2 regions of the Bacillus sp. LH1 genome follow, and region 2 is predicted to be linked to the other one. Evidence: a T-box and tRNA genes for the amino acid it is inferred to sense, from the RefSeq annotation. Region 2 holds a T-box; the other holds one or more tRNA genes.

Region 1 (21,997 bases), 2.5 Mb from region 2:
TTGACCTGCTACTAGATCAAATGTTTTTCCGCTTTCGCGCTCTTCTAAAGTCTCACCACAACATACGATTGGTGTTAAACCATGTTCAAATGCTGCGATAGTCTTTTTGTTTACTGACTCATCTGTTTCAGCAAACATTTCACGACGCTCAGAGTGGCCAAGTACTACATAGCCAACTTTTAAGTCGCTAAGTGCTACTGGGCTAATTTCGCCAGTGAATGCACCATTTTTTTCGAAGTGCATGTTTTGTGCACCTACTTGTAAGTCAGTTCCTTCAGTTGCTGCTACAAGGCGCTCTAAGAATAGAGCTGGAGAGCAAACTACTGCATCAACAGCTGAAGCTGCTGGGATTTGACCTTTAACTTCCTCTACGAAGCTAACTGCTTCTGATAGAGTTTTATTCATTTTCCAGTTACCTGCGATAATTGGTTTACGCATGCTTTGCACCGTCCTTTTTCTTTGGCTGCTACTTATTTGTCGTTAAGACAAACTACACCTGGAAGCTCTTTACCTTCCATGAATTCTAATGACGCACCGCCGCCAGTAGAAATGTGGCTCATTTTATCAGCCATACCGAATTTTTCAACAGCTGCTGCAGAGTCACCACCGCCGATAACAGAGTATGTATCTTCTGCATCTGCTAATGCTTGTCCTACTGCTTTTGTACCTTCTGCGAATGGAGTCATTTCGAATACACCCATTGGTCCATTCCATACAACAAGCTTAGAATTTTTAATTACATCTGCATAAATTTCACGTGTTTTAGGACCGATGTCCACGCCTTCCCAGTTAGAAGGGATAGAGTCGATACCAACGATTTTAGTTGTTGCAGTTTCAGAGAATTCCTCAGTGATTACAACATCAACTGGCATGTAGAAGTTTACGCCTTTTTCTTTTGCAAGTTGCATAAATTCTTTAGCTAGTTCGATCTTGTCGTCTTCACATAGAGATAGACCAATTTCATGACCTAAAGCTTTAACGAATGTGTAAGCAAGTCCACCACCGATGATTAAGTTATCTACTTTGTCTAATAGATGACGAATTACACCGATTTTATCTTTTACTTTCGCACCACCGATAATAGCTGTAAATGGACGTTCTGGGTTAGAAAGTGCTTTACCAAGTACATCTAACTCTTTTTCCATTAATAGACCAGATACTGCTGGTAGGTAGTCTGCGATACCTGCTGTAGAAGCGTGAGCACGGTGAGCTGCACCGAATGCATCGTTTACGAAGATGTCAGCAAGTGCTGCAAATTCTTTCGCAAGTTCTGCATCGTTCTTTTCTTCGCCCGCATAGAAACGTACGTTTTCAAGAACTAATACGTCGCCTTCGTTCATTGCTGCAACCATTTCTTGTGCAACTGGTCCGAATGCTTCGTCCGCTTTTTTAACGTCTTTACCAAGAAGCTCGCCTAAACGTGCTGCTACTGGAGTTAAACGCATTTCTTCTACTACTTGACCTTTTGGACGGCCTAAGTGACTTGCTAAAATAACTTTCGCACCTTGCTCTACTAAATATTGAATTGTAGGAAGAGCTGCACGGATACGAGTTTCATCTGTAATTTTGCCTTCTTTCATAGGTACGTTGAAATCAACGCGGCAAAATACACGCTTACCTTTTAAATCTACGTCACGAATTGATTTTTTGTTCATTGGATTTCCCTCCGACTACTAGTTAGGATTGACAAAACCCACTCAAAAGCTTAACACATTTGCTTTTAAAACGAAAGAAGAGAGAGAGGGAACAAACCCTCTCCCTCGTTTTGTCATTGATAACTTATATAATTAAGAATTAAAGACCTTTTGAAGTCATGTAAGCTGCTAGGTCTACTACGCGGTTAGAGTAACCAGTTTCGTTATCGTACCAAGAAAGTACTTTAACCATGTTACCTTCCATTACCATTGTAGATAATGCATCGATTGTAGAAGAAGCTGTACATCCGTTATAGTCGATAGATACTAATGGCTCTTCGCTGTATCCAAGGATACCTTTTAATTCGCCTTCAGCTGCTGCTTTGAATGCTGCATTTACTTCTTCAACTGTTACTTCTTTGTCAAGTTCAACAACTAGGTCAACTAGAGAAACGTTAGCAGTTGGAACACGTACAGCGCCACCGTTTAATTTACCTTTAAGTTCTGGTAATACTAATGCTACAGCTTTAGCTGCACCAGTAGATGTTGGGATCATGTTTTCAGCTGCTGCACGAGCACGACGTAAATCTTTGTGTGGTAAGTCTAAGATTTGTTGGTCGTTAGTGTAAGAGTGAATTGTTGTCATCATTCCGCGTTTTACGCCGAATTTTTCGTTTAATACTTTAGCGAATGGAGCTAGACAGTTTGTAGTACAAGAAGCGTTAGATACTACGTTGTGGTTAGCTGCATCGTATTGTTCGTGGTTAACACCCATAACTACAGTGATATCTTCGTCAGAAGCTGGAGCTGAGATGATAACTTTCTTAACTGATCCACCTAAGTGTTTCTCAGCGTCTGATTTTTTAGTGAAACGGCCAGTAGATTCTACTACTACTTCTACTCCGTAGTCGCTCCATGGTAATTGAGCTGGGTCACGCTCAGCGATAACTTTAATTTCTTTACCGTTAACAACGATGCTGTTTTCGTTAGCAGATACTTCTGCATTTAAAGTTCCGTGAACTGTGTCATATTTTAAAAGGTGAGCTAATGTTTTAGCATCTGTTAAGTCGTTGATTGCTACTACTTCTACCTCAGAGTTGTTAAGAGCTGCGCGGAATACGTTACGTCCGATACGTCCAAATCCATTAATACCAATTTTAGTCATTTGAATTTCCTCCTTGGGGGATTATATTAAAGGGTAAAACCCTTTGTTAACTGTTTTGCTGCACCTTCATCTGTAATTAGAATTGAAGTGTGCCCTTGTTTAATTACAGCCTGTATTGCTTTTGCCTTTGAAGAACCTCCAGCGACTGCAACAACGTGAGATACATTTTGTAAATCCTCTAGTTGCATACCAACTGTTCTTACTTTATGAACAACATTTCCTTCTTCATTAAAGTAGTAACCGAAAGCTTCGCCAACTGCTTCGCTTGCCTGAATCTTTAACCAATCTGCTTCTGAAGTACTTCTGCGACGTGCCATTGTTAACGCATCACCTATTCCATGAATGACGATATTGGAAGATCGAATCAACTCAAGAACTTCTTTCACGGAAGGCTCTGTCACAATAGACGCATATGCTTCGCTACTAACATGGTCTGGAACATACAATAAGCGATAATTACTCATCGTATTTTGCGCCATCTTGGCACAAATGGTATTGGCTTCTAATTCGACGCCTTCTCCAATTCCACCACGTGCTGGGACAAATAGCATATGTAAATCTTTGCAATCAAGTTGCATCATGTCCGCAGCAGCAGCTAGCGTAGTTCCTCCAGCCACAGCAACGATATTATTCGCTGTCAGACGGTCTTTTATACAAGTCACACAAGCACGGCCCATCTCCAGTTTGACCCAAGGTGATTCATCACTATCACCAGGGACAACGAAAACTTCATCCAAGTCTAATGTTTCCTTAAGTTGCTTTTCTAAAACCTTTAACCCGGAAATTTCTTTCATAAAGTCTTCCAAAGCAAGAACTAAAGCTGTTCCTTCTTCTGTCAAAGTCATTCCAGAAGAAGCGACGTGAACTAAGTTTTGTTCTTTCAAAACTTGAACTTCACTTCGCAATACTCGTTCTGTCATACCGAGACTTGCTGATAAGTTTCTTCTTCCAATCGGCTGCATGAGCCTAATGTATTGAAGAATTTGCATTCTCGTTTGCATAACAGGTAGCAGATCAGGTAATAATTTTTTTGTGTTCTGAATCCATGAGCGCATATCTTTTCTCCTCACTACATCGGTTCATTTTTCCTTCGTGGTCACTTTACGTCCCGTAGTGACATTTTGTGTCCCACATAGGTTAAAAAAATAATCCCTGCTACGTGTATTATTGTAACAGGAGATAGAAACTTATTCAACTCTTAACTGCATTCTTTATATAGTTTATTATGACACCTTTGTGAATGTTACCATATTCTACTTGTTTTCCGTCCATTTCTACAACCGGAATCATTAAGTGATATTTTTCTAAAAGGTCATTATCTTCATATATATCTATTTCCTCGATTTGAAAAGAATATTCACATTGTACTTCCTGTAAAACTTGTTTCGCCTTCACGCAAAGGCCACAATCTTTTTTAGTATACAGTACAACTTTCATCTTCTTCACCTATCCGATCGTTTTTCGTAATGACGAAGCTGGGATATGCATTTGTTCTCTATACTTCGCCACTGTTCTTCGAGAAATAACAATTTCATGCTCTTCTTCTAATAATTTTGAAATCTTTTGATCTGAAAGTGGCTTTTTCTTATCCTCTGCCCCAATTAGCGTTTGAATAAATTGTTTTACACGTTTTGTAGAAACTGCTTCATCTTCAGTCGTCGAAACGGCATTGCTAAAGAACGATTTCATCTCAAATAAACCGTGTGGTGTTTGCACATATTTATTTCGCGTCGCACGACTAATTGTCGATTCATGCACACTTAACTCTTCCGCTACCTCTTTTAAAGCGAGAGGTCTTAAATACTCTGGACCTTTCCAGAAGAAATCACGTTGTTTTTCCATAATAATAGTCATTACTTGCAGCAGCGTCTGTTTTCTCTGCTTCAAACTGCGCATAATCCACTGCACATGCTGATACTTTTCTGATACGTAAGATGCTACTTCACTTTCACTATTATTAAGAAGCGCACTATATTCAGAATGAATTTCAATTCTCGGCATATTTCTCTCATTCATTTGTAAAACGAGGCGATCGCCATCTTTTTTCACCGCCATATCAGGCACAATATAAAGTGGTTTATCTGAAGAAAACGCAAGACCTGGTTTTGGTTGTAATGACGTTATACAATTTACCGCACTCTGTAATTCCTCATTACTACATTTCAACACTTGAACGAGCTTTCGCCAATCTTTCTTCACAAAATAAGCGAAATGATCTTCTACAACCTCTTCTGCTAATCCATTCCGCCTTTGTAAGCGCTTCAATTGCAAAGTTAAACATTCCTGAATATTACGCGCCCCTACCCCTGCTGGTTCCAGTGATTGGACAAGCTCTACAGAGCGGTCGACTACATGAATGGGCGCAGAAAGGAGCTCTGCTAACTCTTCATTCGTTTCTTGTAAATATCCATTTCCATCCATGTTCATAATAATGAAAGAAGCTACTTTTCGCTCTTCTTCATCTATTTTATAATACTGTATTTGATTTAATAAATGTTGCTGAATCGTTGTAGAATCCACACTGTAGATCTCCATCTGATTCTCGACTTGTTTGCTGGTACTTTTACTGTTGTTAGAGCTCTTTTTCTTCTCCCTCTCAAAACCACCTAACTCAATAAGGGGATTCTCTAACGATTGCTCATACAAAAACTCCGATAATTCTTGTACATTATACTGGAGCATTGTAATCGCTTGCCTTAACTCTTGTGTCATTGCCAAACGTAAGCTTTGTTCTTGTAAAAGACTTGCCTTCAAACTAATCTCCCCCTTGTTTCTATTGTACAATAAGTTTGGTAAAAGGAGAATCCTCACGCAGACACCCATTCCAAAATATTATTAATTTATATGTATTAATGAGATTTACAACTTACAACCTAAATTTGAATAATATTGAAAGAAAATAATAAACTCAATTATTTGTTACCACATACTAATAGTAACCCTTAATTTTATATATAACAACATTAAATTTATCTCTGTTCAATTCCAAAATAAAAAGAGCAGTTTAGGTATAGTGACACTTCACTATGCCTAACTACTCTTTTACGATACTTAATTAAGAAAGAAACCTCTTATTTAAAGCTAAGGAACTTTGATTCCTAATTACATAGGAATCATAGAGATAATCGTTCGATTCACTAGACGCTCCTTGAATTCCTCTCATCTCTTCCACAGACAACTCAACTATTTTTTTCACGCTTCTCTCGTTATTACTATCCATCATTTTTTGTTTTCTTTTCGAAAAAAATCCCATAATTTATTCCCCCCTGCAATTAATTATTTTTTAACAATTGAATGAATTTAAGGCTCTTACCACTTCTTAATACACCTTTCGGATAGACCTTCGCTGCAAACATAGCAATTAAGCTAATGCTAGCCAGTAATACAACCATAGATGTAATAATTTCTAAACTCCCAACGGATCCATTAATAATCCTAACTACCATACTAATTGGGGCTGTAAACGGAACATATGATGTCACCCTTGATACTAGCCCTTCAGGGTTATCAAGTACTACTAATAACTCCACCACTAAGCTTCCCATCAATATAAGAGTAATCGGCATCGTTGTTCCGGATAATTCTTCTGGCCTGCTTACCATAGAACCAAACACTGCGAAAAGTGCCGCATAAACGAAGTAACCGAGAACAAAATATAACAAGAAATATGCAGCATGCTCACCTGTAATCATATTTACATCAATATTCACTCCAAAAAACGAATCCGATACCTTAAAAATTCCAGATTTAATATATAGCGCCATACTAAGGAAGAAAATAAATAACTGTGTCAAACTAGCAAGACCGACTCCTAATATCTTCCCAAAGACCATGTGAACAGGCGACACCTTCGTTACCATCACTTCCATAACACGCGACGCCTTCTCTGACGCTACCGCTGTAGCAATCGCATTTCCATACGAAGTAATTGCTAAGTACATAATCGCCACTAATAAATACACCAGTAAGAATGAGCTTGTTTCTTCGTTATTTAAGTTTTGCTTTTTCGCTTGCACGTTCATCGTCAGTGATTTCACAGCCTCTTCTGATAACTGTTGTTTAACTACCGCACTTTGAAAATACTGATTTTGTACAAATACCTGCGCACTTTGAATCAACTTAGGATTATCCACCTTCATAAAGTAATCTAATACTGGTTCAGCACCCGCACCCTCTTTTAATATAAAGAGCGCTTCGACTTTCTTATCTAACAAATCTTGCTTATATTGATTTAATTTTGTTTTATCACCTAAAGACCAATCCCATTCTGGAAGAGCTTTACTAAGATTAGATTGATCCAAAGTAACATTAGGTGCTTCGGAAATAAATACAACTTTTGCTTTTTCTTTCTCTCCAGAAAACTTTTGTACTAAAGTTGGAAAGGAGAATAAGAATATCCCTCCCCCTATTAATAACAATGTCATCCCAATAAATATTTTCGTCCTCACACGATCCCAATACGTTTGCCCTAAAACAATCCAGAAATTCCTCATTACTTATGCACCCGCCTTTTCAACAAAGATTTGATGTAAAGAAGGTTCTTTAATAGAAACATCTCGGATATATTGTTTAGTTTTAATGTCTTCAAGCAGCGAAAATGCATCCTCTCCATCATTAACTTTAATCATGAACGTACGATTAACTTTTTCAAAATTGAAATTTTTCTTCTTAAGAATCGGTTCAATATCCCCTTCCGTTTGCAACGTCATATATTTGTATTGATAACTTTTCTTAATATCTGACAAGGCACCCGATAATACAATTTGACCGTTTTTCATAATACAAATTTCCTCACAGAACGTTTCTACACTGTCCATTTGATGACTACAAAAGATAATCGTTTTTCTTTGCGCGATTAACTCAAGTACAACATTTTTTAACATCTCTGCATTTACAGGATCCAATCCACTAAATGGCTCATCTAGTATGATGAATTCCGGATTATGCAATATCGCTGAAATCAATTGAATTTTTTGTTGATTTCCCTTTGACAATTCCTCTGTTTTCTTCTTTAAATGTGGTGTCATTTCTAATTTTTCTAGCCACTGTAACGCATGCCTTTTTGCAAGATTAGCTGGCATTCCTTCTAACTTGCCGAAATACACCAATTGCTCCACTACATTCATTTTCGGGTATAATCCACGCTCTTCTGGTAAATAGCCAATAGATAGGTCTTTCTTTGAAAAAGGGCGATTATTCCATAGAATTTGGCCGCTATCCGGTTTGATTAAATCTAAGATCATACGAATCGTTGTCGTCTTACCAGCACCATTTCGGCCCAGCATCCCTAAAATTCCACCTTCTTCTACACGTATATTTAAATCATTAACGGCTTTATATTCACCAAATGTTTTATTTAATCCTTGAATTTCAAATGCCATCCATAACAGCTCCTTTTAGCTTTTTACGAAATAAATAACCGCCATTCCTAATACCATCCCGCCTACCATCAACAAAAACTTTTTCATAACTATTTCCTCCTTCATTGACTTGTTAAGTTGTATCTTTATCATAGACTTCTTTCTGATGCTATTGTCCGCAATCCGTACTGTATTTACCGTAAAAAAAGCGAACCACTCTTATGTGGTTCACCGCAATTTCAACAGATGAAGTTGATTGTATGAAAACTTCTTAAATGTTATTATAAAAATATTCAGAAATTAAACGATATACCTACAAAGAGAGGTGTCCAAACCGTTGCAGATACAACGTAACTTCGTTTTCATTTTATGTGTAACTATCCTGTATTTTTGTTTACAAGGCTATATCTTATATAAAATAAACCAACCATATAGTGGAGTTCTTATTTCTAAAACAGACTCAGCTACATACACAATAGCAAAAATTAAATCCTCCGGTTGGGCTTTTCATACGGACTTAAAAGAAGGAGATATAATCTATTCGATAAATAAAGAAAAGCCTCATTTAGGAATACTTCCTGGATATCAAAACCAATCACTAAATGCATCTGAAATACAAGTTAAAAAAGGCGATATCATCCAAACTTATAAAGGAACACAACATTTTATTGATTCTCGTGACAAAATTATTTCTATATACTTTCCCTTCCTACTCGCTTTTATTTGTTTAGGGTTATCTATTTTTCTTTATACAAAGAAGCCTTTGAGCCGGGAAACATTCTTTTTGATTACGTTTCTATTCATGACTTCCTCAAGTCTTCTAATCGCAGTTGAATCTGGTAAAGGTGATTTTATCGCCCTCATTATTTTAAGTATTGTATTTCAAGGTACACCTATGTCTCTCATTTTATTATTGAATGAGTTATTCAAGAAAAAGCAACTATACGTCATTTCTATGAGATTTCTAAAAATCGATATTGCAATTGGCATTATTTTACTATCACTCTCTATTTTAACGATGTTCATTCCGTTTCCCGTAGTTAATACCGATGGATTAGAACTAATTTACCTTTCAATAAATATTATCTTTTGCATATATTTTTTAATCCGTGCCTATATCAAATATCACAATACAGTACATAAACCATTTTTAAAATTAATGCTCACGATTCATTCCATTGCCTTCTTTCCGTTCGTTACACTCTATGCCCTTCCAGATGCAATATTCAGTACACCGATTCTCTCAGCAGATATTGGAGCTATGTTCCTAATCGCTCTTCCAATCGGTTATTTTTATTTAGTAGCGACGAAGCAGATTTTTGATGTAGATTTTGTATTTGATCGTTTACGGTATTACGCATTTCTGTCATTAATCCCAACTCTATTAATTGCAATCATTACGAGCTGGAGCATTTATTACAAAGACAATTTTCTCTCTCGACTGCTGCAAAGTTTTATTATTATTTTTCCGTTAAATATTCTATTTCTCATATTAAAAGAAAGATTAGATTTTACATTTCGTAATCACCTCTTTCGGACTAAAACAAACTTATACGTAAATATTGAACAGTTTACCGCACAGCTATCATCTATTATGAAAACAGAAGAGTTAGAGAAAAAATTCACTAATGAAATCGTTTCGATGTTGAAACCTTCTTTTATTCAATTTGTTCAATATGATATGAAAGAAAACACATATACACGATGCAACGGATATGGACAAACGAAAGATTTCACACTTTCTAAAAAGAAAAAATGGAGTATGGCAGCATTACTAATTAATGATTTATTAGAGGATGATGGATGCATCGGTATTTACTTATACTCTACTAAACATATAAAACACTACATCTGGATTGGAACAAAAGTGAATAATATTAAATATAATACGCATGAAAAATCATGGTTCATCACTGTCACGACATACGTCCGTCTTATTTACGAAAACTTGTATACCATTAATGAAATTATTCATTCTCTAGAGCAGGAGAGTTTAGAATCCAAAACAAATTCTGCAAGCTTATCACGCCTACTCTTTCAAATTTCTGAACAAGAAAGGCGCCGACTTGCTTCAGATTTACACGACTCTGCATTACAAGATCAAATTGTATGGTACCGCAAACTAGACTCTTTACTAAAAAACAAATCCGTTCCACTAGAATTAAAAAATGAACTAAAAAAAATCCACTTCGGTATGCACGATGTAATACAACAAATTCGCGACACATGTAATGAATTGCGTCCATCACTTTTATCAGATGCTGGTTTAATTGGTGCATTAAGAGAATTGCTAGCCCAAACACAATTACGAGTGCAGTTTCAAATTCAATTTGATCATGAATCAATTCAAGAACATCATTACGATTTTGACAAAATTTTATCTTTATATCGCATCATTCAAGAACTACTAACAAACGCAGATAAACATTCCGAGGCAACCATCGTATCGATTTTTTTATGGGAAGAGAATAACTGTATTTTCCTAGACTACCGAGACAACGGCAAAGGTTTTAATATAGACACTCCCCACTCTCCTAAGCAGCATATGGGGCTTTCCGGTATAAAAGGAAGGCTTCAATCAATTGGTGGAGAAATACATATAGTATCCGAAGCAAAAAAAGGACTTCAAATAAACATTACAGTTCCGAGGTGGTAAATAATGATTCGAGTATTAATTGTAGATGATCATCAAATTGTAGGCGAAGGAACAAAGAGCATGATTGAATTAGAAGAAGATATGCAAGCAGAATATATTTTAAATGAACAGGAAGCACTTATAAAAAGTGATGCTACACCTTTTGACGTATACCTCTTGGATATGAATATGCCCAATTGCAGTGGTATTGAACTCGCCCAGAAAATATTACATATTCAAACAGATGCAAAAATCATTTTATATACAGGTTTTGAATACGTATCCCAATTCAATTTATTAATAAACTCTGGTATCAGCGGCATTATTAGTAAATCAGCTTCTCAGCAAGAGCTATTAATGGCAATTCGTGCAGCTGTAAACGGATATACTTTACTTCCTATTTCGTTATTACGTCAACTACGTACAGACGATATAACGACTCAACAACTTGAAAATAAAACCGCTCTTCTTACACAAAAAGAATTAGAAATCTTAGAATCCGTCTCTAAAGGAAGTAGCAATAAACAAATTGCTGATGAACTGTACATGAGTTCAAGAGCTGTAGAATACAACCTAACAAAAATCTTCAAAAAATTAAAAGTAGGATCACGCTCCGAAGCTTTAACAGAAGCAATGAGACAAGGCATTTTGAAAGTACACATATAAAATGAGACTTCCATCAGTTTGTTTTGTTTAACCCTCAAATAATGAGATAAACAAAAAAGTCCTAACCTACAAAACGTAAGTTAGGACTTTTTGACGCGCCCAGAGGGATTCGAACCCCCGGCAGACGTGGTACCGGAAACCACCGCTCTATCCGACTGAGCTATGGGCGCATGATTATAGAAAACACTTCATTTTCTTCTCATAATAATAGCAATAAAATCCATCTAAATCAATAAAAATATCCCCGTAATACCTTATGCATCTTAGCTAAAGGCATATAAAATCTATTTCACCCCTAAATTTTCCAATCATAAATTCACCCCAACTCACAAATTATAATCTTTGAATTGATATTCCAAAGGGGGCTTCATTCAATGACTGTAATTACGAAACTAAAGCAAACTGTTTCTGGATTAAAAAGTGCACAAGCTAGCTTAGAGGGATTCGCTCTTGATACGGATAACCAACAAGCGAAGCAACTTTTCCAAACAGCTGCGCAGCAAACACAAACGATTATCGATTCTTTAAACCCACGCGTTGAAGAAGTCCAACAAGAAGAACCACAATACTCACAGCAATAACGAATCAGTCTTGCTGTGAAATAGAAAAAGGATGATATGCAGTCATCCTTTTTCTATCACATTACATATTGCAATAGAAATGGAATGATAATTATGCGAAAACTCGGCCTCATAACCGCATTATTTGCACTTCTATTTAGCTCTTTTACCGGATGTGATAATAGTCCTTTAGATAAAAAAGTGAAAGAAGAAGCAAAACGAACGGAGAAAGAAAAAGGTCCAAAGTTAACAAAGACGAGTACGGAATCCTTTAATCAATCTATATCACAAGGAGCGAAGAAAAGAGCTCTCGCTATGGATGAAATTATAAAAAGCACAGCAGTGAATTCAAATTTAGATCTCTACATAGCAGTTACACCTGAGCATCACGAAAGGTTTGGATTAAAACCTCTTCGTAAGAAGCTTCAAAAGCAGCTAAGTGATGAGCATCCTACTTTCGATGTTCGTGTCAGTACAGATAAAAAAATCTTTATGTTACTCGAAAAACTCGAAAGAAAAATTAAGGAAAAAGAAGTATCTAAAGATGAAATTAATAAACAATTAAAATTCATTGGTAAAAAAATGGAGTCTAACACTTAACGCTTTTTAAAAGAAAAGGAAGGATTGCAATGTCTAGTAAAGATAAAAACTTAACCCCTGTACAACAGGAGTATAAAAAATTCGAACAAGAACGCGAACCGAAAAGACCTGTCTTAAAAAATTGTATAAAAGCCTTTTTCGTCGGTGGTTTTATTTGCTTCATCGGACAACTCATTTCTACTTTTTATATCACATATTTTGATTTCACTGAACGCTCAGCAGGCAATCCGACAGTCGCAACTCTTATTTTCATCTCCATGTTACTAACTGGATTTGGTATATACGATCGTTTTGGGCAGTTTGCTGGTGCTGGCACAGCTGTACCTGTTACTGGATTTGGTAACTCTGTTATTGCCGCATGTATTGAGCATCGAACGGAAGGATTTGTCCTTGGCGTTGGCGGCAATATGTTTAAACTAGCTGGTTCTGTTATTTTATTTGGTGTATTTTCCGCTTTCGTCATCGCACTTATTAAAACGATTCTCGTTCAATGGGGAGGGCTATAAATGTTACAAGGACACCGAACGTGGGTATTTGAAAACAAACCAGTCATTATCTCAACAGGGGTTGTCGGTGGACCATTTGAAGCAAAGGGGAACATCCCAGAAGACTTCGATATCCTTCATGAAGATTTATGGCTTGGACAAGATTCCTATGAAAAAGCACATAAAATTTTATTCGAAGAAGCTTGTAGCCGCGCTACTGAAAAAGCAGAACTTCGTAAAGACGATATTCAATTCGTACTCGCAGGAGATTTAATTAATCAAATCACTCCAACAAGCTTTGCTTGCCGCACACTGGGCACTCCTTATCTCGGATTATTCGGGGCTTGCTCTACTTCTATGGAAGGTTTAGCACTTGGAGCAAGTATCGTAAATGCAAAAGGTGCAAAATATTTATTAACTGGAGCTTCAAGCCATAATACTGCTGTAGAAAAACAATTCCGCTACCCTACTGAATACGGTGGACAAAAGCCGCCTACTGCACAGTGGACAGTAACCGGAGCAGGAGCCGCTATTTTAAGCGATACTGGCCATGGTCCAAGAGTAACATCTGCAACGATTGGGCGAGTTGTTGATATGGGATTAACGGATCCGTTTAATATGGGAGGTGCAATGGCTCCAGCTGCAGTTGATACAATTGAAGCCCATTTACGTGAACGCCAAATTGATGCCTCTTACTACGATTTAATCGTAACAGGCGATCTCGGACATGTAGGACGCGAAATTGCTTATGACTTACTACATAAACACGGAACGAAAGTAACGAGCGAACAATTTCAAGATTGCGGAATTATCATTTATAGAGAAGGACAACCTGTCATAGCTGGTGCTAGTGGGCCTGGATGTTCCGCAACAGTCGTGTACGGTCATTTATTAAACCGAATGAAAAGAGGAGAGTTCAAAAAAATACTTGTCGTTGCGACAGGCGCTTTACTATCTCCACTTACATTCCAACAAGAAGAAACGATTCCGTGTATCGCTCATGCCGTTTCGATTGAATTTGGAGGTGCAACGCAATGATTTTTTTCTGGGCTTTCGTCATTGGCGGACTCATATGTGTAATCGGCCAACTTATGTTTGATGTCGGCAAACTAACACCCGCTCATACAATGGCAACACTCGTTGTTGCTGGAGCTATATTAGATGGATTTAATTTGTATGAGCCATTAATTGATTTCGCTGGAGCCGGGGCAACTGTACCTATTACAAGCTTTGGTAATGCCCTCGTTCATGGCGCAATGGAAGAAGCTGCAAAACATGGCATCGTTGGCGTTATTACCGGCATGTTTAAAGTAACGAGCGCCGGTGTATCAGCAGCTATTATTTTCGGCTTCATTGGAGCATTATTATTCAAACCGAAAGGATAAGAGGTGTTTATATGACTGTTATCTCTAGCGTAAAAACTTGCCTTGCTAGTGTAAGAGGAGCTCAAGCAAGCTTAAGTTCCCTTTCGCTAAACTCTACAGACGATGAAGCAAAACGCGTATTTCATGAATGTATGTTAGAAATGGACAGTGTCATCGCTGATTTACAGGATAGAGTTTCAGTATTAGAACGTGAAGAACCTCAATATAAAGGGTTTTAAGTAGACTGGAGGAAATGACTATGTCTCACCTACCGGAATGGACACTTGTCATCCTTCGCTCTGTATTCATATTAATTATTTTATTCACTATTACAAAGTGCTTAGGAAAAAGGCAAATCTCTCAACTTTCCTTTTTTGAATACATAGCGGGAATGACAATCGGTGACATCGCTGCCCAAGTATCTACAGGGCTTGATTCAAAATTTTTCCACGGCGTCTTTGCAATACTTATTTTCGCCTCGGTACCTTTTTTTGTTGGCATTCTTTCCTTAAAAAACAAAGCCGCTAGAGATTTCTTTGAAGGAAAATCGACAGTGCTAATAAAAGACGGAAAAGTACTTGAGGATAACTTAAAGAAAGAGAAATATACAAGTGATGAGTTACTTGAACTTCTTAGAGGAAATGGTGCATTCAGTATAGCGGAAGTCGAATTTGCGGTCTTAGAACCGAGTGGAGAATTAAATGTACTATTAAAGAAAGATTCTCAGCCACTTACAGCAAAAGATCTCGGTTTAAAAGTGCCAAATGAAAAAGAACCACAAACTGTTATTATGGATGGAAATGTACTAGATGAACCTCTTTCAGCAAGCGGACATAACCGCGCTTGGCTACATTCAGAATTAGAAAAAATCGGTGTTGTTATTGAAAATGTCTTCCTTGGTCAAGTGGATTCATACGGACAACTTACTATCGACATTTACAATGACAAACTCCAAATGCCTTCTCCTCAAAACAAACCTTTATTATTAGCATCTTTAAAAAAATGTCATGCTGATCTTGAACTATTTTCCCTAGAAACAAAGTCGAAGTCAGCAAGCGAAATGTATAGTAAAAACGCGAAACAAATCGAAAAGATTTTAAATAAAGTAACCTATCTTTTAAAAGACTAATTATCGAAAGAACGCTTCAGTTAAAAGGCGTTCTTTTCTTTTTTCTCCAGTTTTCGTAACGTTTAAATTTATGTAATTCGGTTATGATGTTGAAGATACATAAGCAGGGAATTTCGAAAACATAGCGAATATTTCATGGTACAACTACATATTTTTTTGATTTAAAGTGGTTTCGTTTGACCTTTATTGACCATAATTGTATTATAAGACTAAGAAAGCTTTATAAGGAGGAAATAACAGATGAATTTAATTCCTACAGTAATTGAACAAACAAATCGTGGAGAACGCGCTTACGATATTTACTCTCGACTATTAAAAGACCGCATCATTATGCTTGGTAGTGCAATTGATGACAACGTAGCTAACTCAATCGTTTCCCAGCTTTTATTCTTGGAATCTCAAGATCCAGAAAAAGATATTCACATCTACATCAACAGCCCTGGTGGTTCTATCACAGCGGGTATGGCAATCTATGATACAATGCAGTTTATTAAACCACAAGTATCAACAATCTGTATCGGTATGGCTGCATCTATGGGTGCATTCTTACTTGCAGCAGGTGAAAAAGGAAAACGTTACGCACTTCCAAACAGTGAAGTAATGATTCACCAACCACTTGGTGGAGCACAAGGTCAAGCGACTGAAATCGAAATCGCTGCAAAACGTATCCTATTCTTACGTGAAAAACTAAACCAAATTCTTGCTGACCGCACTGGTCAACCACTTGAAGTACTACAACGCGACACAGACCGCGACAACTTCATGACAGCAGAAAAAGCTTTAGAATACGGTTTAATCGATAAGATCTTTACAAATCGTTAATACTTAAAAGCGGAAGCGGCTCGTTCAGAATCACAGGGCGATGGAGCACCTGATTCCGAGGCGCTTTTTGCCTCGAATGAAGGGGCGAAGCGACCGGAGATTCTAGCCGCTGGAGCTGGATACATAAAAAAGCGCCCTATTACAGGGTGCTTTTTTATTATCATGCACCTCCTTCTGGATACCCACCCTGGTATTCACCTAAATATATCAACGATTTTTCAATTATATCGAACAAAACTTAAATTATATCAACGATTTTTTTAATATATCAACGGTTCGACACAACATATCGATTTACCGACAATCTCCGACAAGGACAAACCAGCTAAATACCCCTCCCCGCTAATCCGCACAAACAACAAAACAAAAAAGCTATCGCATATACGCGATAGCTTCTTATTGTACATATGCAGCTAATGCTTCTAAAGCCTCTTCTGCATCTGAACCTTCTGTTGTAATTGTTATCATGCTTCCAGTTCCAATTGCTAAGCTCATAATCCCCATTATGCTCTTTGCATTTACTGTCTTTCCATCTTTCTCGATGAAGATATCTGCATGAAAGCGATTTGCCTCTTGTACAAACAACGCAGCCGGACGTGCTTGTAAACCGTTTTTTAATGAAACCTGAACTCGTTTTTGAACCACAGCTCCATTTCCCCTTTAACCTCTTATTTTTTTACTAACGTTTCCCCCGCGCGTAATTTCTCTGCGATTTCATCGATTTTACGCAAACGATGATTAATACCCGACTTACTAATCTTCCCCCCGGATACCATCTCACCTAACTCTTTCAATGTTACATCTTGATAATCTCTTCGTAATTGTGCAATCTCCTGTAATTTATCCGGCAAAATATCAAGACCAACTGTCTCATCAATATAACGAATATTTTCAATCTGTCTTAGTGCTGCACCAATTGTTTTATTTAAATTAGCTGTTTCGCAGTTCACTAAACGATTTACAGAATTACGCATATCACGTACGATTCGAATATCTTCAAATCTTAAAAGTGCATTATGAGCACCTATAATATTTAAAAACTCTGTAATTTTTTCTGCTTCTTTCAAATACGTAATGTACCCTTTTCTTCTTTCCAACGTCTTACTATTTAAATCAAATCCGTTCATCAGTTCACATATAGCATCATTATGTTCCTTATATAACGAAAAGATTTCTAAATGATAAGATGATGTTTCTGGGTTATTTACTGAACCACCTGCTAAAAATGCGCCACGTAAGTACGATCGTTTACAACATTTCTTCTCAATCAATTCTTGTGATATATTTCGAATAAATGAAAAGTCATCTCGAACGATATGAAGATCAGCTAATATTTCGCGAGACTTCTCAACAAGCCGCACAATATATACATTATTTTTCTTCAAGCGCATTTTTTTACGGACAAGCAATTCTACCGTCACGTCATATCCTTTTTTCAAAAGCGTATAAATCCTTCTTGCAATTGCCGCATTTTCCGTTTGAATATCGATAGATAGACGACGGTTTGAAAAAGAAAGCGACCCGTTCATTCGAAGTAACGCTGATAATTCTGCTTTCTCACAGCATTCCTTCATCTCAAGATTCGTCAACTCTTTCTTTGTTTCTGATGCAAATGACACAGTCAACACCTCCTTATACGATTATTATGGAACAAAATTCTTGTCCTATATGAATGAGGAGCGCTACCTCAAACGAGGCAACGCATATTTATAACAATGAATATAAAATGGACGCTAACTTTAACGTATCATGCCTTACAACATGATCATCATACTTCGCTAATCCCTCTTGAATAACATCAATATTATTTTCAACAAAACGTTCTTCATCCACTACAACTGGTGTAGACATTTCTTCCTCATATGACTTGCGTAATTCACAAGGAATCTCACGGTTATTTACAATTGCAGTATTGATAAATGGTTGCCCTAAATGATCGTGTAACGCCTGCACATGATCAAAAGCAGTATATCCCATCGTTTCACCCGCTTGTGTCATAACGTTACATACATATACCTTCTTCGCCTTTGCAGCAAGAACAGCGTCTCCAATTTTGTTAACAACTAAATTGGGCAATATACTCGTATACAAACTTCCAGGACCGAAAACAAGTAAATCAGCTCGTTTAATCTCAGCCAACGTTTCATGCAATGGCTCTACATCTTCTGGAGTTAAAAAGACACGATTAATCTTCTTTCCGTAATAAGGAATCTTTGATTCACCTGTTACAATTTCCCCATCTTCAAGTTCCGCATGAAGTACCGCACTTTGATTCGCTGCTGGTAATACACGTCCTCTGACATTTAATACTTTACTTGTTTCTGTAATTGCATGGAAAAAGTCTCCTGTAATCGAGGTCATACCTGCCAACAATAGATTTCCTAACGCATGACCTTTCAGTCCGTCTCCTGTTGTGAAACGGTGCTGAAATAAAGCTTCCACCAGTGGCTCTACATCCGATAACGCAACAAGTACGTTACGGATGTCACCTGGAGGTGGAATTTCTAGCTCATCACGTAATCTACCCGAACTGCCACCATCATCAGCAATTGTAACAACTGCTGTAATATCAACAGGATATTGCTTTAATCCCCTTAATAAAACAGAGAGTCCAGTTCCGCCTCCCATGATGACAATTTTAGGCTTTCTCTCTTTTTTCATCCCTTAATGGCCCTTTCTCTTCTCCACATCACGATGAGATACATGAACACTATACTCTGGTTTCAAATGTTTCCCAAGGTATTCTGTAAGCGTAACAGAACGATGCTGTCCACCTGTACATCCAATTGCAATTACAAGTTGACTTTTGCCTTCTCTTTTATAATGAGGCAGCATGAAAGTAATCAGATCCGTCAACTTCTCTAAAAACTTATGTGTCTCATTAAATTTCAGTACATACGAAGAAACTTCTTCATCTAGTCCTGTTAATGGCTTCATATGTGGAATGTAATATGGATTTGGTAAAAAACGAACATCAAATACTAAATCTGCATCAATTGGAATACCGTACTTAAATCCAAATGACATAACATTTACACGAAATGCTTGCTCAGTTTCTGTTGAGAACAAGTGAACAATTTTTTCACGTAATTCTTTCGGTTTTAAATCCGATGTATCAAGCACAATATTCGCTCGTGCCTTCATATCTGTTAATAAATTACGCTCTGCTTCGATTCCCTTTAACGGCAAACCAGTTGGTGCAAGTGGATGCGAACGTCTCGTTTCTTTATAACGAGTTACAAGCGTACTATCTTTCGCATCTAAAAATAAAATATGAGGAATAATCCATGTACGTTCTGATAAATCATCAAGTGCTCCCCATAAATGTTCGAAAAACTCGCGGCCACGTAAATCAATACCAAGTGCCACTTTATTCATTTTCCCTTTTGAATCCGCCATAAGCTCAATAAACTTTGGCAATAACATCGGTGGTAAATTATCCACACAAAAATATCCTAAATCTTCAAAACTTTGTAAAGCTACTGTTTTTCCGGCTCCAGACATCCCTGTAATAATTACCATTTTTATATCATTATTCTCTGTCATTGTATCCTCTCCTTGACGGTTTAACTCGGATCTAATCGATATGAAAGCAACTCAAAATCTGGGGTATATACAAATGTACCGTAGATTATGCCATTTCCTTTAATTAAATAATCAATAATGTGATAATCTCCTGGCGCCATTGCTAAATCATCAATTTTATCAAATGTATGCCAACCAATGATGCCTTCTTCGCTCTCTAGTTTGTTTTCTCCTGCAAAATCTGTCGCTAAAAAGGAGAACATCATCCATTCAGAAACAACTTTATCACCTTCTTGGATGACAAAGGTGAAGACCCCCTTTAACGCTGGGTTTTTCAAATAAATACCTGTTTCTTCACGATACTCGCGAACAACGGAATCTCTTACAGTCTCACCACGCTCCATTTTCCCGCCTGGTGCAACCCACCAATTTCGGCGAGGTTTTTGGAGTAAGAGTACTTCATTATCTCTAATTAACACACAGTTTGTCACTCTTTGCATGTTTCTTCACCTCAGCTACTTGCAGTAAAATTTCTCACTGCATACTTCTTTCATTATACTATCAAAAACAGTTTGCTACAACGAAGGAGCCAGTCCTCTTTCGCTAAGCATATGCTACTCAGCAATTTTAAAAAAGCTTTCTATAACAAGCAATGTAAATGCTTATACTTTGAATGAATAGCATGAAAAATCCCCTTAACGATTTTTATCGCCAAGGGGATTAAAGCCCTTATTTCTTACCGAAATAAGTAACAATCGCAAATCCTAAAATAAAGGTAATGATTGAACTTATAATTGAAAATCCACCAGTCGGAATCCCAGGGAATACAATTACAATCGAACCGATTACAAGTCCAATAATTGCCGCAAATGTCATACTTTTATAACGATCTAATAAAAAACTAATGCCTTTACTACTTACAACAAATCCAACCATAACACCAGCACCGATAACCACGATTAAAGGTAAGTTAAGTGTAGTTAAAGCGTTAATTGCTGTTGGATACACACCAATAATTAATAAAATAAAAGATCCACTAATTCCAGGAAGCAGCATGGCCATACTAGCCATCCATCCTGCGAAAAATAAACCAATTGCATTTAAAATTGTTAACGTCGTAATTGGATCTGCTGCCTTATCTGGTTTAAAGAAAGCTGTAATCGCAACAAGAATTGCTGCAACTATTAATAAAACGATGTGCTTACCTTTAAACGACGACTTTGCATCAGCTTCCCTCATTAACATCGGTAATATACTAATAATTAAACCGAGGAAGAAAAATTGAGTCGGTTCATAATGATTTGCAAGTAAATATTTAATAACGTGACTTAACGTTAAAAATGCCGCTGCCACACCAGCTGCAAGTGGAATTAAAAATCCTAAATGTTTTTTCCATTCACGACTAAAGAATCCACTAATTGCCGCAAGCAATTGTTCATAAATCCCTAACACAACAGCGATTGTACCGCCGCTCACACCAGGAATTAAATCACTAACGCCCATACAAAATCCACGATATATATTACGCCATTCCATACTGAATAAATTCCTCATTTCTTATAGTGATTTTTTCCGTAAAGTCCAGTATATCAATAAGAAAGCTTATAATCCTTATATTTTTTGACAAAACTTTGACATTTTCACACAAAAAAAGAAGAAAGCTCCTGTCGGTAGCTTTCTTCTCACAAGGTATATTATCCCTTATTTTTCTGATACAGTTTTTAATTCCTCTAATAATTCTTCTACGTAATGTTGTGCACTTTGCGCTGCAATACTACCGTCACCTGTTGCAGTTACAATTTGACGAAGCATTTTTTCACGAACATCACCAGCTGCGAAAATACCAGGAATTTTCGTTTCCATACGCTCGTTCGTTTCAAGGTAACCATTTTCATTTGTAATACCTAGTTCAACAAATGGTTTTGATAAAGGTAACATACCGATGTATACGAATACGCCGTCAGTTTTGACTTCTTTCTCTTCTCCACTATTTACGTCCACAAGTGTTACACTTCCTACTTTACCACTTGCTTCGTTGATTTCTTTTATCGT
Region 2 (8,570 bases):
TTTCTTTCTTCCCCTGCTTTAAAAAATACTTGTGCTTGCAGAAGAAGAGTATCATAATCATCTGGTAGTTCTCGAACCATTTGTTTCGTTAATTCCAAAGCATCTCTTAACATATCTTCTTCCTCGCACTCAACGAAAAGATTTACAAGTTGCTTCGCTACGTCATAATCCCATTTATTTTCTAGTGACGTGTGCAGAATCTCTATTGCTTCTTTATTCATCTCTACATTCTCATAAAATAGCGCAAATCGCTGTGCTGCCATACTATTTTTCGGATTTAACTTTAAAGAGATTTCATATAAATCAATTATCATAGTAACCATTGAAATTTCTTTCGCACGATTTTTCATACGATAAAAAGCTCTCGTAATGATAGATCGTTTTGGCTGTTCATGCAGCTGGCGTTCAATCCATATTTCCGTAACCGCAGCTGCAGCATACATGAATGCTGTACTCCTTTCTGCTTTTTTCACCTTTAACGTATGAAGAAAATCTCGTATGTTAGACAATTTTTTATGTTGCTCTACTGCTTTTACATAAACATCAAATATACGTTCATTATCAAAATCTTTTTGTATTACTTTCATTGCAACTTCAATTGCTTTTACATTTCTTTTTTTCACTAATACTTTTGCATAATGATATAGAACTTCTATATGCTCACCATCTAATTGTAGTGCGTATTCAACCTGTGCTTGTTCTTTATCTATTTCATTCATCGCTCCGTACACATATGCAATCGCATCTAAACGCCATATTTCAGGTACTTCGTCCACTAATTGTTCTAGTTCAGTCAGCAATTCTTCCTGAAGATTCATATCTACTGAAAGCTGTGCTAAATATTCCATATTAATATGCAACGGCTCTTCTTTCATCGCCTGAACCATATGACTTTGTTCTTTAGAACGGTTTTCTTCTTTTTCGTATATTTCCGCAAGCTGTAAATGTACACCTACGAAATTCCCATCAAGCTCTAAACATGTTTCATACGCTTGTTTTGCTTCCGTCAATTGCCCTAATGCCATAAGTGTTTCACCAATTCGGTAATACGGTAATGCCGTTTCCATTTGTTCTATCGCCTTATTATATCTTTTCATCGCTTGGCCGTACTGTCCAATAGATTCATATAAAATACCTGCATAACAACCGTACTCACTTACTTCATTTCTTTCTTTGTGTAACGTTCTTAAAAATGCTATACCTCGTTGTACAAATTCCGTTCCTTTAATTCGATTCACATATTCATCTAACGCACTTGCTACATTATAATCACTTTTCTTTATACCATTTTCTAACTTAGATAGTGCTACTTTAAACCCTTCTTCATTTCCACCAAGTTCAATTTCAGCATCCCATAAAACCATTCCTGCATTCATGAGGAAATCTTGGCTCTTTTCAATTTGCTTCTCAAGACCAAGTATATATTCTTTTGCTTCCTTATATTGTTCTCTTGCCATATAAACTTGTGTAAGTCCGAAGTGAGAATAAACATCCTCATCATTTTCTTCTAAAGCACGCTTATACAATACTTCTGCTTCTTCCAAGCTATCATTTTGAAAATGATAATCACCTAATTTTACGTAAAGAGGTGCTTTATCATCACAATTCTCAATACCGTTTAATAAAATTTCTTTCGCACTTTCCTCATCCTTCAAATCAGATTCGTATATTTCCGAAAGTTTCGTATAAATGTAAGGTGCATTACTATCCAAACGAATCGCTACTTTAAGCCCTTTTATTGCTAAATATAATTTCCCTAGTTGATGTGCACATCTCGCTCGTTCATACCATACATGCGCTTCATATTTATACTCTTTTAACAAGTCATTAAAGATTTCATATGCTTCTTCATATCTTTCTAAATCTATTAATATTAAACCGTGATTTGTTAAAGTGAACCTTTCAGGACTACGCTCTAACGCAACTTGAGAGTATTGCAATGCTTTTTCAGATTGATCAATATACATATAGGATAAAGCGAGAAAACTCCAAGCAATAGGCTGATCTGCGTCTAATTGTAACGATGAACGAAAGCTTGAAATCGCTTCTATATAACTTTCCTGCTCAAAAGCATATCTTCCATTTATTAAATGATATAAAGCACGATTATTTTTCTTCTCAACGCTTGTCAGCATTTGCTCCGCTTTCTCTACTTCTTGAAGACGAATAAAACACTGTGCACCATGCAATTTAACAAAGTCCGAGTTCGGAAACTTTTCCATTAACTTATCGATACAATATAAAATAAATTCTTTATCTACTTCAACATCTAAGTGCTTTATCGTATATAACCACGTATTTGGATTATCACTCGTTTCTTTTAAAAATTGTACTAAGTTACTAATCCCCTCTTTGTCATGTTCATCTAAATGATCCGTAAGAGAAAAAATAGATTTAAAGTAACGATTTTCTTCCTCACTTAGAAACGCTAGTTGCTCCTTCTTTTCTTTCGGAACAAACGTGATTGCTAAACAGCCTGTATAACGATATTTTTCTTGTAATTTACTATATTCCACAAGAACTGGTTCTATAAAGTTTGGATCTTGAACATAGAAAGCTTGCAATGTATCATCATATCCAGATAGAACTTGTACGTGTGAAGCATGCTCAATATCTATACTTAATAAAACAGGAATTCCTTCATCAATCAGTCTCTTATAATTCTCTTCATTCCCTTTAAAATAACGATATTCATAACCTAATTCTTCTAAATAAGAAACAGTATCTGAAAACTTCGAACCTGTCATATCAAAAATAAACTCTGCTATTTCATCTTGTGTACGTTTCTCTCCCCATATACGCAACATCATCTCTAAACTTGTCGGAACACAATAATTATCCTTTTGTACAATAGGAACTATCGGCAAGTGAACCTTTTTTCCATCCGGATTTTTTTCTAAATTATGATATAAAGATTCTTTTAAACTCTTTTCTTCTTTTAATAGTTTTTGTAAATCTGCAAATTTATTCATTTTGTACAGTGCTTCTGCACGTAAATGTACAAAGTAAGTATTATAGGCATGATACGGCAGCTGAGTATTTATGTTATCTATTACCGCTAACATCTCTTCATATCGCTCTAAATCTAATAAATACTTTATCTTCTCAAAATGAAAATATGGTACTTGTGGGAATTTTACAATTGCATCATCGATTAACTGTATCGCGCGTTTTTGTTCTCCTTTATTCGCATACAATTGTGATAATAAATAGGTAGATAACTCTTCACAATCTTTATGCTGCATGCCAGCAATAAATTGTTCTTCCGCTTTCTCCCATTCACCTGTATGCATATAAACGTAGCCCCATTTATCAAACACTGCGCGTGCACTGTACTCCTCTGCTTTTTGCATATACATTAACGCTTCTTCGTTTCGTTTCATTTCTAAAAGACATCGTACTAACGTAAAATATGTTTTCGCTAAAAAATCTGCATCTATTTCTTTTTTATTACTCTCTTCTAAAGTTTCTTTTAACAGCTGCTCTGCTTCAAGAATTTTCCGCTCATCAATTAACTCATCACAATATAAAGAGAGCGTTCTCATATTTGGGAATTTTTTATAAGCGTAACGAATGAGGAATGAACTGTATTGGTGCATAAGCCCTTCATCAGTAAGACGAATTAATATATCGAACTCCTTATGCGAAGGAATATTGGCAAGCCAATTCTTCACATAGGATAAAGTATTCGTTTCTTTTATATATGCAATTTCATTATTTATTTCCTGTAATCCATCTACAAATCTCTTGTCTTTTAAACAAGTTTCTAACTGCTTAAAATCTAGCATGCATTCACCTCGAATTTATATTTATACTGCTACTTGCTTAGATTTTACACACCATATAGTATGTATTCAACTAAAATCTCTTATAATGGATAGTATTAATTAATATTATTCAAATTTATAACAAAATATAGTAAAAATGATTGTCTTTCTCTGTATTTTGTTTGATTATATAGAATAACGTAACATGTGTATCCTATCTTTTGTTAGTTAAAAACAGTACATGAAATTATATCGGCGATTATACGGTGAATATCGACTTACCAACAAAAAATGACATTTTTCTCATTCATTAAATTTCAACTCTACAAAAACACTGTAATGATCACTAGGAAACACACCAGTTGAAGTTAGTACCGAATCCCCAAATATAGATACGTTTTCAATCGTAGGAAATTCAAATGCGGCATTTTCTTGTATCATGACCCAATCATATCTTTTTTCTTGCTTTACATCACCTTTTAAATTCGGATTCTTTCTATAATCTAAAGTTGGTTGAGCTATCATGTTCTCTTCGATTTCTTTAAACTGAGCTACATCTATCCAATGCTTCCGAATTAAGTATTGATGCACCATTGAATATGGATCATCATTAAAATCACCACATAATAATTCGTAATCACTTACTTTATTTGTAATCCAATTATTCACGGCATTCATTTGTTCTTGTCTTTTTCTATTAGATTTCCAATTTAAATGAACATTCGTAACTCCTAAATTGCAACCTTTATATGTAAACATGATTCGAATAGCACAATAATTTGATTCATCTATATCAGTTTCCCAAATTGCTTCTTCATCTATAATAGGTATTTTACTTAAAAAGGCTAATCCTTCATCTGGAGAATCAGGGTACTCCTTAAATATACAAAACTAAAGTTCTCTATATAATAGCCGTATTCCTACACTTTTCTTAAAATTTCAAAGCAAAAAAGCTAGTGTATTTTTAATAATACACTAGCTTTTTATTTGGAAGAAAAATTTAACAAGTACAATCACAATCAAAACAATCCGTACAGTCTAAATCGTCACAATCTGCTTTTCTCTTTCTTTTGTTTCTTTTAAGATAATAATACAGTAGCCCAAACAATAGTATACAAATAACAAAAGCTATTATTGCTTCTGTATACTTATTTTGAATCATAAAACCAATTCCACTTCCGCCTGAAATAAAAATTAGAATTAAGTAAATCCAGAACATCTATGTAAATACCTCCATTACTATATATCTTAAGATAATATCCATATAACACTAGAGGAAATGAATAATCCCATACCATTACCGCTTAATACACCAGTAGTTATTCTTAGCAAATTTGAGCTACTTCTCCATTTCCACTTTTGGGTGAACCCATCGATAAGTAACGGAATTTGAGCGAAAAATGATAGTATGATTGCCAAAAGAAATGAAGGTGTCATATAAAAATAAATTGGAAACATTAAAATACCAATAAGCATGCCTGTACAACGCGCACATAAAGGTATGTACTTTTGTAGTTTAAAAAAACTCCTATCTAATCTTCTATGACAAGGAATTTGTAAAATAAAAGTTCGAATCAATATGAATCACCCTCTCTAAAAAGATTTTAATTGATTTTGCAAAAAAAATATATATCCAATAAAAAAACAAACCAGGTTTATACTAGACCCAGTTTGTCAGTTTACTACTATGTTACATTTCCTCAGGTGCCTCCACCCCAAGTAAACGTAATCCTTCTTTTAATACAACCGTCACAGCATAAACCAATGCGAGTCTGCTGTCTTTTTCTTTGCTCTCTTCTAATATACGAACATTACCGTAATATTTATTGAATGATTGTGCTACATCTAATATATATTTCGAAATAATCGATGGCTCATTTTTATTGAAAGCTGCTTCAATTATTTGCGGGAATTTATTTAGTAATTTTACGACACTCCAGCTATGATCGTCTTTTAAAGCAAATGTACATGTTTCAAATTCTACACTTTCTTTTCTTAAAATAGAACAAGCACGTGCATGTGTGTACTGTACGTAAGGTCCTGTTTCTCCTTCAAATTTCAGCATATTTTCTAATGAGAATTCGATATTATGCATACGCTCATTTTTTAAATCGTGGAAGATGACTGCACCAACACCGACTTGCTTTGCTACTTCTTCTTTCTGTTTTAAGTTTGGATTTTTCTCTTCAATATTTTGTTTTGCAAGTTCGATTGCTTCTTCGAGTACTTCTTCAAGTAAAATAACTCTTCCTTTACGTGTCGACATTTTCTTACCATCTTTTAAAATGAAGCCAAACGGTACGTGTTCCATACCATCAACCCAAGTATAGCCAAGTTTTTTTAATACGGTGAAAAATTGATTGAAATGTAAGCTTTGTTCTGGACCAACAACATATAGCGCTTTATCAAACCCATAAGTGTTTTGACGATATAAAGCTGCCGTTAAGTCACGCGTTGCATAAATCGTCGTACCATCTGATTTTCTAATTAAACAAGGCGGCATTCCTTCTTCTTCTAAATTAACGACTAATGCACCTTCTGATTGTTCAAGCAACTCATGTTCTTCTAAAATCCCAATAAAATCTTCCATTAAATTATTATAAAATGCTTCTCCCTGAAAATTAGTAAATTCTACGCCGAGAAGTTCATAAATGCGAGAAAATTCTTTAAGGGACTCATGACGAAACCAATTCCAAAGTTCTACCGCTTCTTCATCACCTTCTTCTAGTTTCTTAAACCAAGCACGTCCTTCTTCTTCTAGTTCTTCGTCGTCTTTTACCTCTTCATGGAATTGGACATATAACTTAAATAGCTCACGTATTGGATCTTCTTTAACTACTGCTTCATTTCCCCATTTTTTATAAGCCGTAATTAACTTTCCAAACTGTGTTCCCCAATCTCCTATATAATTAATCCCTACAACTTCATAGCCACATTTTTCAGCGATATGTTTCAGCGAATTTCCTATCATTGTAGAACGTAAATGCCCCATCGAAAAAGGTTTCGCGATATTAGGAGAGGAATAATCAATTACTACTGTTTTTTCACAGCCAAAGTGGTTTTGACCGAACTCTTCTTTCTCCGCTAAAACTGTTTTTAATACTGCATCACTTACAGTTTCACGATTGAAAAATACATTTACATAAGGACCAACGGCTTCTACTTTCGTAAAAAACGGATCATTGAATTTCTCAGCAACTTCCTTTGCGATAAGAGCTGGTGCTTTTTTATATTGCTTCGCTAATGAAAAGCATGGGAACGCTGCATCTCCAAATTCATCTTGTTTCGGTGTTTCAATTAAATCTAAAATTTGTTTTTGCGTTAATTCATTCGTGAAAATATTAGATAAACTTTCCGCAAACTGCATTTTATAATCCATGATACAACCTCCTTATTTTTTAAAACACAAAAAACTCGTCTCTAAAAAAGAGACGAGTTTTAACCCGTGGTACCACCCTTGTTGTTCGTTACGAACCACTTTCCCGTTTATAACGAGGACAGGGGGCCTCGGCTTTCTCTACTATTCGTTCAAGAAGCATCTCCGAAGTGCGCTTCATCTTTTTCTTCCGTACTAGGCTCACACCATCCCTAGCTCGCTTTCCTTCTAAAAAAGACTACTCTCTTCATCACAGACAGTATATTTAATTAATTATTGCTTATTATACATCTTTTCAAACAATTAGCAAGGGTCAATTACACCAAAGTGAAACTTAGCACTTTTTCTTTTGTATACATAAAAATTGTGTTTTTCAAATCTAGAACTACGAAAATGATCTTTTAAAACGACACGTTTTCTCGCCACTCGTTTTGCCTCCGCAATTGTTTCGTCAGTAATATCATGATACAAAGCGAAGTGTTTTAATCCTTTAATTCCATCGGATTCTATGACAGTTTCTTCAAACATCGGATCAAGGTAAACGACATCGTAACTATTGTCTTCACATTGCGCTAAAAATGAAAAATGCTCCGTTTGCTTTACTTGGATTCTTTGCATTGCTTCATCAATTTCAGAAACAGATGAAGACCATGTTTTCAAACCATTTTCCATAATATAAGCCATATACTCATTGCCTTCAAGTCCTGTTACTTTTCCGCTTTCCCCAACAACATAACTAGCTACAATACTATCTGATGCCATCCCGAGCGTACAATCTAACACTGTCATTCCTCTCTCTAATTGCGTGGCTTGTACAAACGGATCGTGTTCTCCACGCATTAACCTTTTCACACGAAACATCGCTGAGTTCGGATGAAAGAAAAACGATTCTTCCGTACCTTTTGGATAAATAGCTAATCGGTTCTTCCCTACGACAAGCACATCTTGTTCATACTGCTCATGTAGCTTATGTACCGGTATGTCATTACGTTTAACGAAAGAAGCATTTAATTCTGCTGCTACCTCGTTTGCATAATCTGTCATTTCTTTGTTCGTTCTTCCTGCTGTTGTTACGATCATTGTTTCACCTCTATATAAAGAAAAGAGGGAGATTTACTCTCCCCCTTCTTTAGCAATTCTTTTCGAAAGCTTGTTCTAAGTTCGTAATAATTTCGTCCATAGTTGCACCTTCAATTTCATGACGGTGAATAAAGTGAACAACTTCTTTTCCTTTTAATAATGCCATAGATGGTGAAGATGGAGGAATTTCTCCGAAGTATTCACGCATTTTTGCAGTAGCATCTTTATCTTGACCTGCGAATACAGTTACAAGATGATCAGGTTGTTTTTCAGCACGAACAACCGCTTGACCTGCTGATGGACGTGCTAAACCAGCTGCACAACCACAAACAGAGTTTACAACTACT

The links. A T-box is a leader RNA that pairs with one kind of tRNA and senses whether it is charged. The one in region 2 lies ahead of argS (arginine--tRNA ligase), so its partner is inferred to be a tRNA-Arg.
Region 1: it has a tRNA-Arg gene. The T-box ahead of argS (arginine--tRNA ligase) is inferred to sense a tRNA for this amino acid. The anticodon was not compared.

Annotation. Positions count from the first base shown of each region.
Region 1 covers NZ_CM175007.1:4,986,705-5,008,701, forward strand. The annotation lists gene tpiA (triose-phosphate isomerase) at 1-438, opposite strand, end outside; gene ACX9TM_RS25880 (phosphoglycerate kinase) at 471-1,655, opposite strand; gene gap (type I glyceraldehyde-3-phosphate dehydrogenase) at 1,795-2,799, opposite strand; gene cggR (gapA transcriptional regulator CggR) at 2,826-3,854, opposite strand; gene ACX9TM_RS25895 (glutaredoxin family protein) at 3,991-4,236, opposite strand; gene rpoN (RNA polymerase factor sigma-54) at 4,246-5,553, opposite strand; gene ACX9TM_RS25905 (hypothetical protein) at 5,855-6,052, opposite strand; gene ACX9TM_RS25910 (ABC transporter permease) at 6,072-7,292, opposite strand; gene ACX9TM_RS25915 (ABC transporter ATP-binding protein) at 7,296-8,180, opposite strand; gene ACX9TM_RS25920 (sensor histidine kinase) at 8,497-10,815, shown strand; gene ACX9TM_RS25925 (response regulator) at 10,819-11,460, shown strand; tRNA gene ACX9TM_RS25930 (tRNA-Arg) at 11,555-11,630, opposite strand; gene ACX9TM_RS25935 (DUF1657 domain-containing protein) at 11,835-12,041, shown strand; gene ACX9TM_RS25940 (YhcN/YlaJ family sporulation lipoprotein) at 12,135-12,620, shown strand; gene spoVAC (stage V sporulation protein AC) at 12,650-13,126, shown strand; gene spoVAD (stage V sporulation protein AD) at 13,127-14,143, shown strand; gene spoVAE (stage V sporulation protein AE) at 14,140-14,490, shown strand; gene ACX9TM_RS25960 (DUF1657 domain-containing protein) at 14,502-14,708, shown strand; gene ACX9TM_RS25965 (DUF421 domain-containing protein) at 14,729-15,598, shown strand; gene clpP (ATP-dependent Clp endopeptidase proteolytic subunit ClpP) at 15,839-16,420, shown strand; gene ACX9TM_RS25975 (HPr family phosphocarrier protein) at 16,817-17,065, opposite strand; gene whiA (DNA-binding protein WhiA) at 17,089-18,039, opposite strand; gene ACX9TM_RS25985 (gluconeogenesis factor YvcK family protein) at 18,128-19,081, opposite strand; gene rapZ (RNase adapter RapZ) at 19,085-19,966, opposite strand; gene ACX9TM_RS25995 (NUDIX hydrolase) at 19,987-20,445, opposite strand; gene ACX9TM_RS26000 (DUF368 domain-containing protein) at 20,675-21,481, opposite strand; gene trxB (thioredoxin-disulfide reductase) at 21,647-21,997, opposite strand, start outside.
Region 2 covers NZ_CM175007.1:2,140,522-2,149,091, reverse strand. The annotation lists gene ACX9TM_RS11315 (bacteriocin-processing peptidase family protein) at 1-3,788, opposite strand, end outside; gene ACX9TM_RS11310 (exonuclease/endonuclease/phosphatase family protein) at 4,071-4,652, opposite strand; gene ACX9TM_RS11305 (hypothetical protein) at 4,768-4,986, opposite strand; gene ACX9TM_RS11300 (DUF2085 domain-containing protein) at 5,016-5,345, opposite strand; gene argS (arginine--tRNA ligase) at 5,458-7,146, opposite strand; T-box leader at 7,192-7,406, opposite strand; gene ACX9TM_RS11290 (class I SAM-dependent methyltransferase) at 7,447-8,223, opposite strand; gene ACX9TM_RS11285 (BrxA/BrxB family bacilliredoxin) at 8,273-8,570, opposite strand, start outside.